DNA from 4 places in the Bradyrhizobium sp. SZCCHNRI1009 genome. Region 1 is predicted to be linked to each of the others. Evidence: predicted binding sites of a transcription regulator. Region 1 holds the regulator's gene; each other region holds the start of a gene.
What was found. Region 1 encodes PhoB, which activates phosphate uptake and scavenging genes when phosphate is short. Its sites were predicted from a motif close to TGTCATNNANCTGTCAT; they were not measured.
Positions count from the first base shown of each region.

Region 2: a site for PhoB is predicted at 1,394-1,410, ahead of ugpB (sn-glycerol-3-phosphate ABC transporter substrate-binding protein UgpB). Genes of this name have one in related genera too.
Region 3: a site for PhoB is predicted at 1,193-1,209, ahead of QX010_RS26100 (Orn/Lys/Arg decarboxylase N-terminal domain-containing protein). Genes of this name have one in related genera too.
Region 4: a site for PhoB is predicted at 3,370-3,386, ahead of QX010_RS27740 (YbhN family protein). Genes of this name have one in related genera too.

Region 1 covers NZ_JAUEUL010000012.1:60,689-65,290, reverse strand. The annotation lists gene QX010_RS21050 (HoxN/HupN/NixA family nickel/cobalt transporter) at 1-580, opposite strand, end outside; gene QX010_RS21045 (trypsin-like serine protease) at 749-2,065, opposite strand; gene phoB (phosphate regulon transcriptional regulator PhoB) at 2,213-2,920, opposite strand; gene phoU (phosphate signaling complex protein PhoU) at 2,937-3,653, opposite strand; gene pstB (phosphate ABC transporter ATP-binding protein PstB) at 3,684-4,508, opposite strand; gene pstA (phosphate ABC transporter permease PstA) at 4,505-4,602, opposite strand, start outside.
Region 2 covers NZ_JAUEUL010000004.1:17,391-21,992, reverse strand. The annotation lists gene QX010_RS09170 (CaiB/BaiF CoA-transferase family protein) at 59-1,261, shown strand; gene ugpB (sn-glycerol-3-phosphate ABC transporter substrate-binding protein UgpB) at 1,465-2,784, shown strand; gene ugpA (sn-glycerol-3-phosphate ABC transporter permease UgpA) at 2,834-3,715, shown strand; gene ugpE (sn-glycerol-3-phosphate ABC transporter permease UgpE) at 3,715-4,563, shown strand.
Region 3 covers NZ_JAUEUL010000020.1:56,811-61,412, forward strand. The annotation lists gene QX010_RS26100 (Orn/Lys/Arg decarboxylase N-terminal domain-containing protein) at 1-1,146, opposite strand, end outside; gene cobT (nicotinate-nucleotide--dimethylbenzimidazole phosphoribosyltransferase) at 1,290-2,345, shown strand; gene QX010_RS26110 (histidine phosphatase family protein) at 2,345-2,938, shown strand; gene cobS (adenosylcobinamide-GDP ribazoletransferase) at 2,935-3,654, shown strand; gene cobD (threonine-phosphate decarboxylase CobD) at 3,651-4,602, opposite strand, start outside.
Region 4 covers NZ_JAUEUL010000023.1:81,581-86,182, reverse strand. The annotation lists gene QX010_RS27765 (class I SAM-dependent methyltransferase) at 9-629, opposite strand; gene QX010_RS27760 (YdcF family protein) at 829-1,416, opposite strand; gene QX010_RS27755 (hypothetical protein) at 1,506-2,096, opposite strand; gene QX010_RS27750 (hypothetical protein) at 2,145-2,579, shown strand; gene QX010_RS27745 (ferritin-like domain-containing protein) at 2,646-3,152, opposite strand; gene QX010_RS27740 (YbhN family protein) at 3,541-4,602, shown strand, end outside.

The DNA.
Region 1 (4,602 bases):
AGGCGCGGGAGACGACGCGGAGCACCGGCCGCAGCAGACGAATGAGCAGGCCCCGCCCGGCGCTACCGGCGGCGTCCATGTCGGAATGGGGGTGGGATGGGCGGCGCCAGAGGTTCACGAACAGCACCAGATTCGCGAAGGCGATCAGCAGCAGGAAGCCTGCGGAGACCGAGGTGCCGATGGTGCCGCCGATCGCACGGATGGCGCTGTCCTCACTCAACAGATCTGCGCCGGCCACCAGGCTCACCACGATGGTGGCGATGACGACGACGCTGGAATGGCCGAGCGCAAAATAGAGGCCGGCGGCGCGCGGGGCGCGACCGTCCTGCACGAGCTTCCGCACCACATTGTCGATCGCCGCGATGTGGTCCGCATCGACGGCATGGCGCAGTCCGAGCAGCCAGGCCAGCATCGCGGTGCCGACGATGGCGGGCCGGTCGGCGTAGAGCGCGAATGCCCAGGCCCAGGCCAGCGCATTGGCCGCGACCAGCCAGGCGACGAGCGCAACGGTCCTGCCGGGCTGCGACCGCCACCACAGCAGCCGCGGGGCACGAGGATGATCAATTGGAACAATCGTCATACTCGAACTATAGCAAGAGCCAGGCCAGTTCGGTAAAGCCCCGCTGCAGGCGAAAGCTACAGGAAAAAATCGGCTGCACTTGCCGGATCGCCCGCTCGCTTGGCAACCCGCTATCCAGTCGCGCACAGATCGTGACCAGCGGCGGGACCTCTCTCGTCCCCTCCCCCTTCACCGCGCCGAGGCACTCTGCGCCGCAATCTCGCGCCGCACGACGGCCTCGAACTGGCTTGCGGGCGCGGCGAACATCAGCCGGGTCTCCTCGTGGAACGCCGAGAAGATGCCGACCACGGCCGGCGTGCCGCCGACCTCGGCCAGGATCGGCGAGCCCGAATAGCCGAAATTGGCGAGGCAATGCACCGTCAGCAGACGGGCATCGCTGGTCATGCCGGCGCTGCAATTGCGCTGGCCGGTCGGCGAGTAGCGCCGCTCCTGACCGTACCCGATCTCTGAGATGGTTCCGGCGGTGGTCGCAGCCTGCAGTTCCTCGCGCGTCAGCGCCTTGACCGCGACCGGCTTCGACGGCAGCGCATCCTTCAGCACGATCAGCGCCCAATCGGCGGGCGAGCGGTCGAGCGACCATCTGTCGTGCCGGGTCGGGACGAAGTCCGGCGCCACGATCAGCTTGTCGGCGACCGACGATGCCGCCGGCGTGCCCCTGTTCATGCCGGCCAGGAAGCGGACATTGCCGGGGCTGACCTGCGCGACGCCGTTGAACACGCAATGCGCGGCGGTGAGCACGACGCGCGCCGCGACCAGCGTGCCGGTGCACCAGCCGCCGGTCGAGTATTGCGCGACGGTGACGACGCCGATCGACGACGCCGGCCACGAGGTGGGATCGACGACCTCTCCGATGTGGCGGTCGAGCCCGAGCAGTTGCTCCGGACGCGGAGCGGCGACGCCCGCCTCCGCCGATTCCGGCTTCGGCCGCCAGGCCGCAATGGCGCTCTGGGCCTGGACGCGCTGCGGCTCCGTCAGCTTGACCCGCTGCACGTCGCGGCGGGCCGATCGCACGCCGCTGCGACCCGCCATCACCAGCCAGGCGTAGCCCTGCACGACGTCCTGCTGCACGCCGCGACCGTCGAGCAGCATCAGGCCCAGCATGTATTGCGACTGGGCAAAGCCCTGCGCTGCCGCGCGGCTGAACCAGCGGCCGGCTTCGCCATAATTGCTCGCGACACCTTCGCCGTTGACATAGGCGATGCCGAGATAATGCTGGGCGACGGCGAGGCCCTGATCGGCGGCCTTGCGATACCACGCCAGCGCCTCGGCGGGGTTGCGCGGTTGGCCCCAGCCGAAGGCCTCCATGAAGCCGACGTCGAACTGCGCCCGCGCATCGCCCTTGGCGGCCAGCGGCAGCAGGCGGCGCATCGCCGCGGCGTGCTGTCCGTTTCCCGCCGCGGCGACCGCGTCTTCGAGCTCGGCGGCCGCGGCGCCCGCCGCGCTGCCGAGCAGGACGGCTAGAGATATGATGATGGTCTTGATCAAGGGCGTCCGCTGGGACCGAAACATCGTGACGGGCCACGAAGCAGACACGATCAAGACGGCGGCGGCGTGGCGGAAAGCGGACCGCGATCTCCTCAATCGGGCCCCCTCGCGCCTCACACCTGCTTCATCCTCACGCCCGATCGCCCCTTACACCTGCTCGCTCTTGGCGAAGCGATCATCGAGCGCATAGCCGGCGCCGCGCACGGTGCGGATCGGGTCCTGCTCGCGGCCCGGATTGAGCAGCTTGCGCAGGCGGCCGATATGGACGTCGACCGTGCGCTCGTCGATATAGATGTCGCGGCCCCAGACGCTGTCGAGCAGCTGCTCACGGCTGAACACGCGGCCGGGATGCTCCAGGAAAAACTCGAGCAGGCGGTATTCGGTCGGGCCGAGATCGATCGGCCGTCCCGAGCGCGCCACGCGGCGCTTCTCGCGGTCGAGCTCGATGTCGCCATAGGACAGCACGGTCGCCAGCCGCTCCGGGCTCGCCCGCCGCAGCAGGCCCTTCACGCGCGCCAGCAGCTCCGGCACCGAGAACGGCTTGACGATGTAGTCGTCGGCGCCGGTCGCGAGGCCGCGCACGCGCTCGCTCTCCTCGCCGCGCGCGGTGAGCATGATGATCGGCAATTGCCGGGTCTCGGACCGCGCCCGCAGGCGGCGGCACAGCTCGATGCCGGACAGGCCCGGCAGCATCCAGTCGAGCACGACGAGATCGGGAACGCGCTCCTTCAGCCGTGTGTCGGCCTCGTCTCCGCGCGCCACCGTCTCGACCTCGTAGCCTTCGGCCTCGAGGTTGTAGCGCAGGAGCGTCGTCAGCGCCTCCTCGTCCTCCACCACCAGAATTCGGGCGCCCATGTCAGAACCGTCTCTCTCAGTTGCCGGGGATCGTCGTCGCGAAGCTCGTCATGTCGCCCTTCGGGCGCTTGTCCATGATCTGCTGGCCTTCGATCATATAGAAGACGGTCTCCGCGATGTTGGTCGCGTGATCGCCGATGCGCTCGATGTTCTTGGCGCAGAACATCAGATGGATGCAGAACGAGATGTTGCGCGGATCCTCCATCATGTAGGTCAGGAGTTCGCGGAACAGCGAGGTGCAGATGGCGTCGACCTCCTCGTCGCCCTTCCACACCGTCATCGCCGCCGGCAGGTCGTGCGCGGCATAGGCGTCCAGCACCGTCTTGACCTGCGACTGCACCAGGTCGGTCATGTGCTCGAGCCCGCGGATCAGCTTGAGCGGATGGAAGTCGCTCTCCAGCGCCGCGACGCGCTTGCCGATGTTCTTGGCGAGATCGCCGATGCGCTCCAGATCGGTGGCGACCCGCATCGCACCGACGATCTCGCGCAGGTCGACCGCCATCGGCTGTCGCCGGGCGATGGTAAGAACGGCGCGCTCCTCGATGATGCGCTGCAGCTTGTCGACCTCGGCGTCGGTGGCGACCACCTTCTGGCCGAGTGCGATGTCGCGCCGCACCAGCGCATCGACGGAATCGACGATCAGACGCTCGGCGAGGCCGCCCATTTCCGACACCAGCCGGGTGAGATCCTGCAGATCGCTGTCGAACGCCTTGGCGGTATGTTCACTGGCCATGATGATCTCCTGAAGTCAATGTCGTCGGCGTCAGCCGAACCGGCCGGTGATGTAATCCTGGGTCCGCCGATCGCTCGGCGAGGTGAAGATCTTGCTGGTGTCGTCGAACTCGATCAGCTCGCCGAGATACATGAAGGCGGTCTTGTCGGAGACGCGCGCCGCCTGCTGCATGTTATGCGTCACGATGGCGATCGTATAGTTTTCGGCGAGCTCCTGGATCAGCTCCTCGACCTTGGCGGTCGAGATCGGATCGAGCGCCGAGCACGGCTCGTCGAACAGGATCACCTCCGGCCGGACCGCCACGGTGCGCGCAATGCACAGCCGCTGCTGCTGGCCGCCTGACAGCGACAGGCCCGAAGCGTTGAGCTTGTCCTTGACCTCGTTCCACAACGCGCCGCCGCGCAGTGCCTTCTCGACCCGGTCGTCCATCTCCGACTTGGAGATCTTCTCATACAGCCGGATGCCGAAGGCGATGTTCTCGTAGATCGTCATCGGGAACGGCGTCGGCTTCTGGAACACCATGCCGACCCGGGCCCGCAGCAGGTTGAGGTCGAGCTTGGGATCGAGGATGTTGGTGTTGTCCAGCATGAGCTGGCCAACGGCGCGCTGGCCCGGGTAGAGATCGTACATCCGGTTGAAGATGCGCAGCAGGGTCGACTTGCCGCAGCCGGACGGGCCGATGAACGCGGTGACGCGGTTGGTCCCCAGCGACAGGTTGATGTTCTTCAGCGCGTGGTGATCGCCGTAATAGAAGTTCAGGTTGCGCGCGGTCACCTTGGCGGGGGCTTCCGGCAAAACCTTGCCGTTCAGCGCGGCGGGATTGGGCTGGCTGACGGATACGGACAGGTCGGTCATTTTGCGTTCCTCTCGGCGCCGAGAATGCGTGCACTGACATTCAGGGCGAGCACGGCCAGAGTGATCAGAAGGGCTCCGCTCCAGGCCAGCTGCT
Region 2 (4,602 bases), on a different contig from region 1:
CGCCACCGCCGCAGCAATGCTTAATGATCGCGAGCTGTAACCAACCTCGCGACATCCGATGACACCTCAATTTGCTCCCGGCGCCATGGCCGGACTGCGCGTGATCGATCTGACGCGCGTGCTCGGCGGGCCCTATTGCACGCAGATCCTGGCCGATCACGGCGCCGACGTGATCAAGGTCGAGCCGCCGGCCGGCGACGAAGTGCGCGACTGGGGCCCTCCGTTCCACGACGAGGACGCCGCCTATTTCGTCGGGATCAACCGCAACAAGCGCTCGATCGGCCTCGATCTCGCGTCCGAGGGCGGACGCGTCGTGCTGATGCGGATGCTCGAGACCGCCGACGTGCTGATCGAGAACTTCAAGCCCGGCACCTTGGAGAAATGGGGCATCGGCAGCGACACCCTGCGCGAGAAATTCCCGAAGCTGGTGCACTGCCGCATCTGCGGCTTCGGTGCCGACGGGCCGCGCGGCGGCAATCCCGGCTATGACGCGATCATCCAGGCGATGACCGGCATGATCGCCGCGACCGGATCGCCGCAAAGCGGGCCGATGCGGATCGGCGTGCCGCTGGTCGACATCACCACCGGCCTCTATGCCGCGATCGGCATCCTGATGGCGCTGTCGGAACGGCAGCGTTCTGGGCTCGGTCAGTTCCTCGAGGTCACGCTGTATGAGACCGGCCTCGCGATCATGCATCCGCATACCGCAAACTACTTCATGCATGGCAAGCCGCCGTCGCTGACCGGCAACGAGCATCCGAACCTCGTGCCCTATGCGATCTTCCCGACCAGGACCGACGATATCTTCATCGGCGTCGGCAATGACGGCACCTTCCGCAAGCTCGCCAAGGAAATCGGCCGGCCGGAACTCGGCACCGATCCGCGCTTCGCGCGCAACAAGGATCGCGTCGCCAATCGCGAGGCGCTGCGCGCCGAGCTCGCCGCCGTGTTCAGCCAATTCGAGGCGGAGCCGCTGTGCGACCGGCTGCTCGCAGCCGGCCTGCCGGCGGGACCCGTGCAGAAGATCGACCAGGCGTTGACCAATCCGCACACGATCCACCGCGGCGATGTCATCGAGAAGGACTGGTACAAGGGCGTCGCCTCGCCGATCCGGCTCGAACGCACCAAGCCGAGCCTGCGCTCCACCCCGCCGAAGTTCAGCCAGCATGCCCAGGAGGTGCTCAGCGAGTTCGGCTACTCGGAGCCCGAGATCCAGGCCCTGCTCTCCGAGGGCACGGTCTGCGCCGAGCGCAAGCGCTGAGGAGCCATCAGCCTGTCGTCTCCCAACGCTAGCGCCGCCCGGGCATCACCCCGGCGCCGCTACCGTCTCCCGCAAGTCGCTGCGTTCCGCGGCGATGAACGCGCTTTCCGCTGACGATCCAACCGGTTATACATTCACAAAACTGTCATCTCGCGCTGCTACGGCCGCGACGCCGATGACGTTCCATGGGAGGAATTTTTTTAATGTCACTTCGACAATTCTGGACAGCCGCCGCTGCGGCAGCCACGCTGGTCCTTGGCGCCGCCGCACCCGCACACGCGGTGACGGAGATTCAGTGGTGGCACGCGATGACCGGCGCCAACAACGACGTCATCGTCAAGCTCGCCAATGATTTCAACGCCTCGCAGACCGACTACAAGGTCGTTCCGACCTACAAGGGCAACTACGCCGACACGATGAATGCCGGCATCGCCGCGTTCCGCGCCGGCAATGCGCCGCATATCATGCAGGTGTTCGAGGTCGGCACTGCCACGATGATGGCCGCCACCGGCGCCGTGAAGCCGGTCTACAAGCTGATGCAGGACGCCGGCGAGAAGTTCGATCCCAAGAGCTACCTGCCGGCCATCACCGGCTACTATTCGACCTCGAAGGGCGAAATGCTGTCCTTCCCCTTCAACTCGTCCTCCACCGTCATGTGGGTCAATCTCGATGAGCTGAAGAAGGTCAACGCCGAGATCCCGAAGACCTGGCCCGAGCTGTTCGAGACCGCCAAGAAGCTCCACGCGGCCGGCCACCCGACCTGCGGCTTCTCCGGCTCGTGGGTAACCTGGGTCAATCTCGAGCAGCTCTCCGCCTGGCACAACGTGCCGCTCGCCAGCAAGGCCAACGGCCTCGACGGCTTCGACACCGTGCTCGAGTTCAACGGTCCGCTGCAGGTCAAGCATCTCGAAAACCTGGTCGAGCTGCAGAAGGACAAGACCTATGACTACGCCGGCCGCACCAACACCGGCGAGGGCCGCTTCACCTCGGGCGAATGCCCGATCTACCTGACCTCGTCGGCGTTCTTCGGCAACGTCAAGGCGCAGGCGAAGTTCGCCTTCACCGCCGCGCCGATGCCGTATTACCCCGACGTGAAGGGCGCGCCGCAGAACTCGATCATCGGCGGCGCTTCGCTCTGGGTCATGGGCGGCAAGTCGGCCGATGAGTACAAGGGCGTCGCCAAGTTCCTGACCTTCCTCTCGGACACCGACCGCCAAGTCTACATCCACAAGGCGTCGGGCTATCTGCCGATCACCAAGGCCGCCTATGCCAAGGCCAAGGCCGAGGGCTTCTACAAGGATCAGCCCTATCTGGAGACCCCGCTGCTCGAGTTGACCAACAAGGAGCCGACCGAGAACTCCCGCGGCCTGCGCCTGGGCAACATGGTGCAGCTGCGTGACGTCTGGTCGGAGGAGATCGAGCAGGCTCTGGCCGGCAAGAAGACCGCCAAGCAGGCGCTGGACGCCGCCGTCGAGCGCGGCAACCAGATGCTGCGCCAGTTCGAAAAGACGGCCGTGAAATAAGGCCAAGAGCCGGCAGGCCACCCGCGGCCTGCCGGCTCGCCGACCGATCATGCAGAAGAACGCCATCTTCCAGTCAAAGCTGCTGCCGTTCGTGCTGGTCGCTCCCCAGCTCGCGATCGTGCTGATCTTCTTCTATTGGCCCGCCATCCAGGCCGTCATCCAGTCGTTCCTGCTGCAGGACGCGTTCGGCCTGTCCACGAGCTTCGTCTGGTTCGAGAACTACGCCGACCTGCTCAGCCAGCCGGACTATTTTGAAGCCATTCTCCGCACCTTCGGCTTCTCCTTCGCCATCGCATTCTCGTCGCTGTCGGTCGCGCTGCTGCTCGCGGTCATGGCGGACAAGCCGCTGCGCGGCGTGACGCTGTACCGGACGCTGCTGATCTGGCCCTATGCCGTGGCGCCGCCGGTGGTGGGCGTGCTCTGGATCTTCATGCTGCACCCCTCGCTCGGCGTGATCTCGCGCTATCTGCGCGCCATGGGCATCGACTGGAATCCGCTGCTCGACGGCGACCAGGCGGCACTGCAGATCATCCTCGCGGCCGCCTGGAAGCAGATCTCCTACAACTTCCTGTTCTTCCTCGCCGGGCTGCAGAGCATCCCCAAGAGCGTGCTCGAAGCCGCCGCGATCGATGGCGCACGGCCGATGCGGCGGTTCTGGACCGTGACCTTCCCGCTGCTGTCGCCGACCATCTTCTTCCTGCTGGTGATCAACATCGTCTACGCCTTCTTCGAGACGTTCGGCATCATCGACACGATGACCCGCGGCGGTCCTGGCAAGTCCACCGAGACGCTGGTCTACAAGGTCTACACCGATGGCCTGCTCGGCGGCAATCTCGGCTCCTCGGCTGCACAATCCGTCGTTCTGATGGTCATCGTCATCGTGCTGACGGCGATCCAGTTCCGCTTCGTCGAGCGCAAGGTGACCTACTGATGGTCGAGCAAGAAGGCATTCGACGCTACGTCGCGCATGTCATCCTGTGGATCGGAATCGCGATCGTCGCGTTCCCGGTCTATCTCGCATTCGTCGCCTCGACGCAGGACAATGCGGTGATCGCCAACGGGCAGATGTCGCTGCTGCCGGGCGGGCACTTCCTGTCGACCTACTATCAGACGATCTTCGTCGGCACGAGCGGCTCGACCCGCGAGCCGGTTGCGACCATGCTTTTGAACTCGCTGGTCATGGCGCTCTCGATCGCCGTCGGCAAGATCGCGATCTCGATCATCTCGGCGTATGCGGTCGTCTACTTCCGCTTCCCGTTCCGCATGCCGATCTTCTGGCTCATCTTCATCACCCTGATGCTGCCGGTCGAGGTGCGCATCTATCCGACCTACAAGATCGTCGCCGACCTCCATATGCTCGACAGTTATGCGGGGCTCGCGCTGCCGCTGATCGCGTCCGCCACTGCGACGCTGCTGTTCCGCCAGTTCTTCATGACCGTGCCGGACGAGCTGCTGGAGGCGTCCCGCATCGACGGCGCCGGGCCGTTCCGCTTCTTCTGGGACACCCTGCTGCCGCTGTCGCGCACCAACATGGCGGCGCTATTCGTGATCCTGTTCATCCTCGGCTGGAATCAATATCTCTGGCCGCTGCTGATCACGACGCGCGACGACATGCAGACCATCCAGATCGGCATCCGCAAGATGATCACGACGACCGACGCGCTGACGGAGTGGCCGATCGTCATGGCGACCGCAGTGCTCGCGATGCTGCCGCCGGTGTTCGTCGTCGTCGTCATGCAGCGCCTGTTCGTCAAGGGGCTGGTGGAGACGGAAAAGTGAGGACAGCGAATAGGGAGTGGCGAATAGCGAATAGAGACA
Region 3 (4,602 bases), on a different contig from region 1:
CGCGTCCGGCCCGAGTTCGGACAGGCCCATCGCGAAGCGGCCGGCATAGAGCGGGTGGAACTTCATGAAGCCTGCCCAGGCCTCGTCGAACATGATGTACTCGCAGAGATCCCCGATCCGCTTGAGGATCATCTCGGCGCTGTGGATCGTCCCGTCATAGGTGCACTGCTCGACCACTGCGACACGGAACGGGCGCGGCTTGCGCCAGGCGTCGGGATCCTTGACCAGCGGGTTGTCCCGGATCTGTTGCCGCAGGTGCTCCTCGTCGAGCAGGTCCCAGCGCATCGGGCCGATCAGACCCCAGGGGTTGCGGACTGTCGGGACGTAGATCGGGACGCCGCCCGAAATCAGCAGCGCGCCATGATGGGCGGCCTTGTGGTTGTTGCGATCGAAGAGCACGAGGTCGCCATCGGTGACCAAGGCCCCCAACACGACCTTGTTGGAGGTCGAGGTGCCGTTGAGGACGAAATAGGTCTTCTCGGCGCCAAAGATTTGCGCCGCTTCCTTCTGCGCGCGCAGCGCCGGTCCCTCATGGGTCAGGAGATCACCGAGATCGAGCACGGAATTGTCAAGGTCGTCGCGGAATACGGCTTCGCCGAGATGCTCGACGAAGATCCGGCCGATCGGGCTGCGGCTGTAGAACACGCCGCCATTGTGTCCGGGACAGGTCCAGAGCTGGTTGCCTTCCTCGGCATAGTCGACCAGCGTGCCGAAGAACGGCGTCTTCAGCGTCTCGGCATATTGCTTCAGCCGGCTGATCAGGTTCTTGGCGATGAAGGCGGGCGTCTCCTCGGAGAGGAAGACATAGCCGTCGATGAAATCGAGCACCTCGACCGGCAGGTCCTCGAAGCGCTTGCGCCGAATCAGGAGGATGATCGGGAAGTCCAGACCGCGCCGGCGCATCAGGTTGATCAGCGACGCCGTCTTGCCTTCCAGGCCCTTCTTGCCCCAATCGACGACCATGCAGCCGATCGCGGCATCCGTCTGCACCGCGATCTCGGCGTCCTCCAGCTTGCGGGCGCGCACCACCTCGAAGCCCGAGCGCTGGATCTCCTCAATGATCTGGTTGAAGCGGACGCCGGCGAGATCGTCGGTCTCGAACACGGGCGCGGCGAACAGGAAGGTGAAGCGGCGGAAGTAATCCATGAGCGTCTTTCGGGCTGGGTGGGGCAGCCACCTGTCGTCACGTTCGATGACGGTTCAATGACAATCGGGCACTCACGGAGCTTGTCTCGGCCGTCTCGCGGTGGCAATCGTCCCGAACCCGAGTGACGCTGAAAGGATCCGCGGTGCTTCCTGAATGGATCAGCCTTGATTGTGCGGCCCCGTCCGAACTCCATCGGCAGGCGGCGCTGGAACGCCAGGCGCAGTTGACCAAGCCGTTTGGCGCCCTTGGGCGATTGGAGCAGGTGGCGGTCGAACTGGCGGCGCTGCAGGCCCTGGAACGGCCGGGGGCCGACAGGGTCCCGGTGGTGCTGTTCGCAGGGGATCACGGCATCGCGGCGCAGGGCGTGTCGGCCTATCCGCCGGAAGTGACGGTGCAGATGCTGCACAACTTCGCGGCCGGTGGTGCGGCGATCTCGGTGCTGGCGCGCAGCCTGGGCTGCCCGCTTGAGGTGGTCGACGTCGGGACGCTGGCGCATGAGCCGGTGCCCGGCGTCGTCGTCGACAAGCCACGGCGCGGCACCCGCGATTTCAGCACCGAGGCGGCGCTGACGCCGGAGGAGGTTGCGTTCGCGGTGGAAGCCGGACGGCGCGCGGTGCTGCGGCAGGCCGATCACGCGCCGCAACTCGTGATCTTCGGCGAGATGGGGATCGGCAACACGACGTCGGCGGCAGCGATCGCCGCAGCGCTGCTGTCCTGTGCGCCTGCGGACACCGTCGGCAGCGGCACCGGGCTCGACGCCGACGGGCGGGCCAGGAAGGCCGCGGTGATCGCCGACGCATTGCGGCGACACGGGCTCACGGCGGGAGCGGCCGTCGCGGACATCCTGAAAGCGGTCGGCGGCTTCGAGATCATCGCGATGGCCGGCGCGATCGTAGCCGCCGCGCAGCGGCGCTGGCCGGTGCTGGTCGACGGCTTCATCGTCTCGGTCGCGGCGCTGGTTGCCGTCCGCCTCAATCCGTCCTGCCGTCCGTGGCTGTTGTTCTCGCACCGCTCGGCCGAACGCGGCCACGCCATCGTGCTCGACGTGCTCGGCGCCCGTCCTCTGATCGACCTCGATCTGCGGCTCGGCGAGGCCTCGGGCGCCGCCACCGCGCTGCCGATCATCCGGCTGGCCTGCGCGCTCCACGGGGGCATGGCGACCTTCGCGGAGGCCGCCGTCTCGGGAGCCAAGTCCTGATGCGGATCGATCTGCTGCGGCACGGGACGACGGGGCGGGATGGCCATCTCGATGGCCGCACCGATCCGCCGCTCAGCGAATCCGGCTGGGATCAATTCCGGCGGCAGACGCAGAGCCGGATCTGGCGCAGCGTCGTCAGCTCGCCGTTGGCGCGCGCACGTGCGGCAGCGGAGGATTATGCGCGTCAGACCGGCTGCGCGCTGAACATCGACGCGGATTGGAGCGAGTTCGATTTCGGGCGCTGGGACGGGCGAAGCCGCCGTGACATCGCCGCCGAGTCCGGGGGTGAAGGCTTGCTCGACGCCTTTCATGCCGATCCCACAGTCCGGGCACCGGGCGGTGAGAGCTGGGTCGATCTGCGAGCGCGTGTCACGCGCGCGACTGATCGCATTCTGGCAAAGTCCGAGTCTGCGCCGGTTCTGGTGGTGACGCATGGCGGCGCCATGCGTGCCGCGTTGTCGCATCTGCTTGGCTGGCCGCTGCGCCAGCTATGGAGCCTCCGTATCTGTCCCGGCACGCGGATCACGCTCGAAGCCGGGCAGGGCGATGATGGTGTAGCTTGGGGCGAAATCGTCGAGATCATTCAGCCATGACGCTTCGTGAATTCTGGATTGCATTGCAGTTCCTGACGCGGCTGCCGACCCCACGCGTCGCGGAGTCGCGACCGGACGATCTTGCGCGGGCGTCGGTCTGGTTTCCGGCCGCGGGACTGGTGATTGGCGCCTGTCTGGCGCTGATCGCCCGCCTTTTTCATGAGGCCGATCCGTGGATCGTCGCGCTGGCCGTGCTGGTCGCCTGGATCTGGATCACCGGCGCGCTGCATCTCGATGGGCTCGGCGACGTCGCTGATGCGTTCGGCGCCGCGCATGGCAAGCCTGAACGCTTCATCGCCGTGCTCGGCGATCCCCATGCCGGCAGCTTCGCCGTGGTCGCGATATCGCTTCAGATCGCCGCCAAGCTGGTGCTGATCGCCGAGCTGGCCACGGGCCCGACGGCCTGGGTGCTGCTGCTGATCCCGGCTTGGGCACGGCTGGGAACGCTGGTCTGCACCAAGACGCTGCTGTCGCTGAAGCCGGGGCTCGGCGCGAGCGTCGCGAACAGCGTCGGTTGGAATGTCATTATCGCGTGGGGCGGCGTGCTCGTGATCGCCGCGCTGGCCGGCGCGGTCCCGACGCTGCTCGCCATCGTGCTCCTGCCGGCGGTCGCATTCTATTGGCAATGGCGGCTCGGCGGCATCACTGGTGATTGCCATGGCGCCAGCATCGAGGTCACGGAAACGCTGCTGCTTGCCGCCTGCGTGCTCGGCTAGAAGGCGCCGCCGAGCGCCTGCGCCAGCCGCTGCCATTCGGACGCGTCGCCTGGAAGGCCGAAACGCAGCCAGTTTGGCTGAGCCGGAAAACGCCGGACGTGGATGCCATGCCGGGCGAGCCGCTCGGCCAATGCGGCAGCATTCGCGTTCTCGACCAGCCTGAACAGGGGTGTTCCGCCAAGAGCCCTGGAACCGAGGCTGTGAATTTGGCAGCCGGACGCGGTCAGCATCGTATCGAGCCGTTGTCCGTCGGACACCAGCCTCACGCGTGCGTCCCGCAGCCATTGGTCGTCAGCCAGAGCAATCGAACCTATCGCAAGCGCAGGTCCAGACACGGCCCATGGACCCAGCGCACGGCGCAATTGATCGGCCAGGTCCTGGGAAGTTATGGCAAAGCCGAGCCTCAATCCTGCCAGGCCGTAAGCCTTTCCGAACGATCGCAACACCAGAGTGGCTGGTGGCAAGTTCGGAATCAGGCTCGCCTCCACGGGACAGAAATCAGCAAAAGCTTCGTCTACCACAAGCAGGCCGTTGCGACGCGCGAGCGTCACGCCGAGCAAGTGGAGCGTGGCGCGTGGCAGCAATCGTCCAGTGGGATTGTTCGGGTTGACCACAATGGCGACGTCTGCTTCCGCCAGCGCATCGACCTTGTCGACCAAACGCACTCGGTGACCGCAGCGGCGCCAGCAGAGCTCATGTTCTTCGTAGGTCGGCGCAAACACAGCGACCGAACTTGAAGCGCGCAGGCGCGGCAGAATCTGCAGCAGCGCTTGGGTGCCTGCGGCCACAACAATCGATGCGGGTGTCCGCAGGCGGTACCGTGCAGCGGCAACGGACAGCAGCGCGTCCTCGTCGGGCTTGCTGGGCAACCGTGTCCAGCTCTCAGCCGGGACCGTCGGCACGGGGTAAGGGATCGGATTGATGCCGGTCGACAGATCGATCCACGGC
Region 4 (4,602 bases), on a different contig from region 1:
GTGTTGGGTCAGACGGGCGGAGCCCGAACGGCGCGGGCAAGCCAGAAGCTGCGCTCGCCGTTGGCCGGCTCGCCGACTGACTGTGCGATCAGTTCGAATCCATTGTCGCGCAGCAACGCAGCGTACTCGGACGGATCGAGAGACGCATGATAGAGCGGATCGCCGCGGTAGGACCCGATGGCTTCGCCATGTGCGGGTCCGGCGTTGAACAGCAGCACGCCGCCCGAAGCCGCGCAGGCCGCGAAGATCGGAAACATGCGCCGCTGGTCATCATGTCCGAGATGGAAGAAGCTGTCCCACGCCAACACCCCGTCAAATCGCCGCCCTGAGGTCCACGACCGCATGTCGGCAACGACCCATTCCTGATCCGGCATTCGCGTCCGACACAGCGCGATCATCGTCGGCGAGCTGTCCACCCCGGTGACGGAAAATCCTTGCGCCGAGATGTGCGCTGCGACCGGCACACCACCCCCGCAGCCAAGATCGAGCACGTTCGCGCCCGGCCGCAGGAGCGTAACGAAGCGTTCGATGGGAGGCTTGTCAGTCCAGGCGGCCGCGCGGCGGTCAGCGTCCCACGCCAATGCGTGACGCTCATAATGGGCGACAATCCGGCTTGCACCTTTGGTCATGGAAGCTCCGTCATGGAGGGCAGTGCGTAGGGTCGGCAAAGGCGCGCCCGATCAGCGTGCTTGTCCGTGCCATCTGAGGGCGCCGTGCCCACCGTCTCGCGCGGATGGAGAGACGGTGGGCACATCATCGTGCGGCTCGCGCCCCCCGATGACTTTGCCCACCCTACGGGGCTCGCACCTTTGCCTCGAGCTTTGCGCCTCACGGCCACTCCGCAATGTAGCCCTTCGCCTTGTACGGCGCGATCTTGTCCCATTCGCCGAGCACGCGGCGGCGGAATTCGGGATGTGTGTGCCAGAGATGGCGCGGCACGCCGAAGCCGTCGACCGTCAGCAGCATCTTCTCCACCTCGGGCCAGTGCCGCTGCAGGGTCATCGCGTAGCGTCGCGCGGTCCAGCTGTTGCCGAGGCAGATCACGCTGCCGACATTGGCGAGGCCGAGCGCGGCGTCGATCACCGGCAGCGCGAGCACGACGTTCTCGCCGGTGTTCGTGGCGTGGTGCTCTTCGAGGATGCGCTCGGCCGGAATGCCGTGCCTCACCATGGCAGCCTTGATCAGCGTACACTCCGAAACATCCGCGCCCGGCGTGATCCCGCCGCTGACGATGGCGTGGCGGAAGTAGCCCTGCTGCCATAGCTTCGCCGCCGTCTCGGCACGCAGCTCCTCGTCGACGCGGGTGCCGAACACGAACAGCAGATCGGCCGGCCGCAGCGGCGTGTCGGCGAAATGCCGCGCGTTGATCGCGGCGATCTCGGCGTCATCCGGCCTGCGCAGCGCGCGATCCTGCATCGTCCCACTCCGAAAGCGACTCGCTCAGTCTGGCATGGTGCGCCAAATCTGCACGATCACATTCGGTGACCGGCGATGCGATTGCGTGATCACGGCAGCAGCGCGGCCGGAATGTCCGTGAACGTGTAGCTGCGCGGCCTGTTGCGGGTGATGAAGCCGCCGACATACCAGGCGAACAGCGCGGCGAAGCCGATCAGGAACAACGCGCCCGACCATTCGGCGATGACGAGCGCACGCACCAGAAGCCCGGCCATCGCGACGGCGAGCAGCGCGATCGCGGCGAGCGCCGCGCCGTAGGTGAAGCGGCCGAGGCCCGCGGTCAGCCGCGCGTTGCTGCCGCTGACGGCGAGCCGCGCATGCAACCCGAGAATGAAGGCGCGATAGGCCTCGCTCTGCGGCGCCATCAGGGCAGCCGTCTGCCACGAGACGGAGATGATGCCGAGGCGGCGGCCGTCGCGATGGGTGACGTCGGCCCGAAAACGCTTCGCCTGCATCGACACCGGTCGGTAGGACAGCCGGATCGCGGCGATCTCGGCGTAAGGCCACAGGCCGGTACGGCCGGCGAACCGCCACGACAGGCCCTGCTCCGTCAGTTCGAACTGGTGCGCGGCCCCGATCAGCGACGCCTTGTAGGCGTAGCGGATCGTATCATCGCCGGCCGTGGTGGTGCGCTCGGAAATGGATCGGTCCTGTTGCGTGTGGCACGCGCCTTATCCTACAAGCGGAGCATGAGCGAAACGATCTATTTTCCGCGCCATTTGATCCTGGCCGGGGCGATGGCCGCCGGCGTGCTGCTGGCGCTGGCGGTGCACATGCTCGGCGCCCGCTACGGGCTCGATCTCGGCGGCCTGTGGCAGACCGAGAGCGGCGCCTTCATGCCGGCGGGATCGGCGATCGCATGGTGGCTGATCGCCACCGTCGGGTTCTCCTCGGGCTACTTCATCGCCAACATCATGCACAGCGCGGTGTCGGGCGAGATCCCGCAGCGGATGCGCAACTTCCTGGTCGTGGTCGGCGTCCTGATGCTGGCCGGCATCGGCCAGGCGATCTCCGGTCCGAGCCCCGTGCCGTCGGCCTCGGGCGTACTGGCAGGCCTCGCCGCGCTCTGCCTCGGCGCCCTGATGGCGTTCTGCGGCGCCAACTTCGCGCTGCGCAAGACCTGACCGGCGCGATCCGCCGACGCCGCGCGGGCGACCCGCGCGGCGTTTTGCCTCATCAACGATCGAGCGTCAGCTCGCGGCGCGCAGGTTGACGCTCGTCTCGGCGAGCTTGGTCAGCTTCATGTCGGTCGCCTTCTCCTCGTCGAGCGTCTTCTGCAGCACGGCGGCGCAGTCGCTGCGGCCGAGCTGCTTGGCCCAGGCGATCAGGCTGCCATAGCGGGTGATCTCATAGTGCTCGGCCGCTTGGCCGGCATTGATCAGGGCGGCGTCAAGCACGGTCTTGTCCGCGACCTCGCCGGCGACCTCCTCCGCCTCTTCGATGATGCCGTCGATCGCCGGGCAGTCGACTGCCTTGGGCGCAATGCCATGCATCTCGAACACCTGCTCGAGCCGCTTCACATGCGTCCTGGTTTCGTCGAGATGGGCAAGAAAACCCTGCTTGAGCTTCTGATCCCTCGCCTTCTCCGCCATCTTGGGCAGCGCTTTGACGAGCTGGTTTTCGGCGTAATAGATGTCCTGCAGCTGATGAACGAACAGATCGTTCATCGTCTTGATGTCCTTTGTGAACAATCCCATTTGCTTCACGTCCTCCTGGTTCGGGAACATGGCAGGTCCCGCCCCCGACCGGTGGTCGCCATGTTCGCTGTGCTCGCGGGCGCTAACCGGCGGCAGCGGCGGTCGTTCCTGTGTCACCGAGCCTGCCGTCCGGAACCGGGCGCGGAGGACCAAGTTTGCCCGTGAACCCCGCGGGTAACCAGTTGGACCGAACTGAGGCGGATGGGCGGCCAGCCATGTGACCGGAGTGTGACAGACCTGCGCCGCATGGGTCGGAGCTGACCTGTGTCAAGGACTGCACAAGCCGCGCATTTTAGCATAAGAAACAGGCTGTCACGAATTGCCCGCCCCATCGATCAATGGTTTCGCCTCTTTTCCAAGATCTAGTACCGCCCCGCCGGGAGGATGAATGCAGCGCCTGCTGACCACGCTTGGGCGTGGCTTCAAGAAATGGATCGGCTGGAAGCGGCTGGGGATTGCAGCGAGCCTTGCGATCATCGCCTTCGCGATCACGACGCTCGTGCGCACGCTGAAGGGCGTCGACGCCGGCGTCATCCTGACCGCGCTCACCGAAATCCCGCCCGGTCACATCGCGCTCGCGGCCTTGTGTGTGGTCGGCGCGTTCTGCACGCTGACCTTCTATGACTATTTTGCGCTGCGAACGATTGGCAAGAAACACGTGCCCTATCGCATCGCGGCGATGAGCGCCTTCACCAGCTATTCGATCGGCCACAACATCGGCGCCACCGTGTTCACCGGCGGCGCCATCCGGTTCCGGATCTACTCCGACTACGGCCTGTCCGCGATCGACGTCGCCAAGATCTGCTTCCTATCGGGCCTGACCTTCTGGCTCGGCAATCTGTTCGTGCTCGGTATCGGCATGACCTTGCATCCGGCCGCCGCCACCGCGATGGACCAGTTGCCCCCGGCGGTGAACCAGTTGATCGCGATCGGCATCCTCGGGGCGATCTTCGCCTATCTCGGATGGCTGACCGCCGGCAAGAACCGGCGCCAGCTCGGCCAGAACGGTTGGAAGGTGGTGCTGCCCTCGGCGCAGCTCACGCTCGTGCAGATCCTGATCGGAGTGGTCGACCTCGGCTTCTGCGCGCTGGCGATGTACCTCCTCGTCCCCGCCGCTCCGCCGATCGATTTCCTGTCGCTGTCGGTGGTGTTCATCCTCGCTACCCTGCTCGGCTTTGCCAGCCATGCCCCCGGCAGCATCGGCGTGTTCGATGCCGCGATGCTGGTGGCGCTGCCGCAGTTCGGCCGCGAGCAGTTGCTGGCCACCCTGCTCGTTTTCCGCGTGCTGTATTTCGTGATCCCGTTCGCGACGGCGATCTCCATCATGGGCATCAGGGAACTCTGGCTGAATGTGGTCAAGCCGTGGCAGGAGCGGCGCCGGCTGCAGGGCGCGGTGTCGGACGAGATCGCCGCCAAGCGCGCCGCGACCACGGCGCACGCTGCGGTTCCC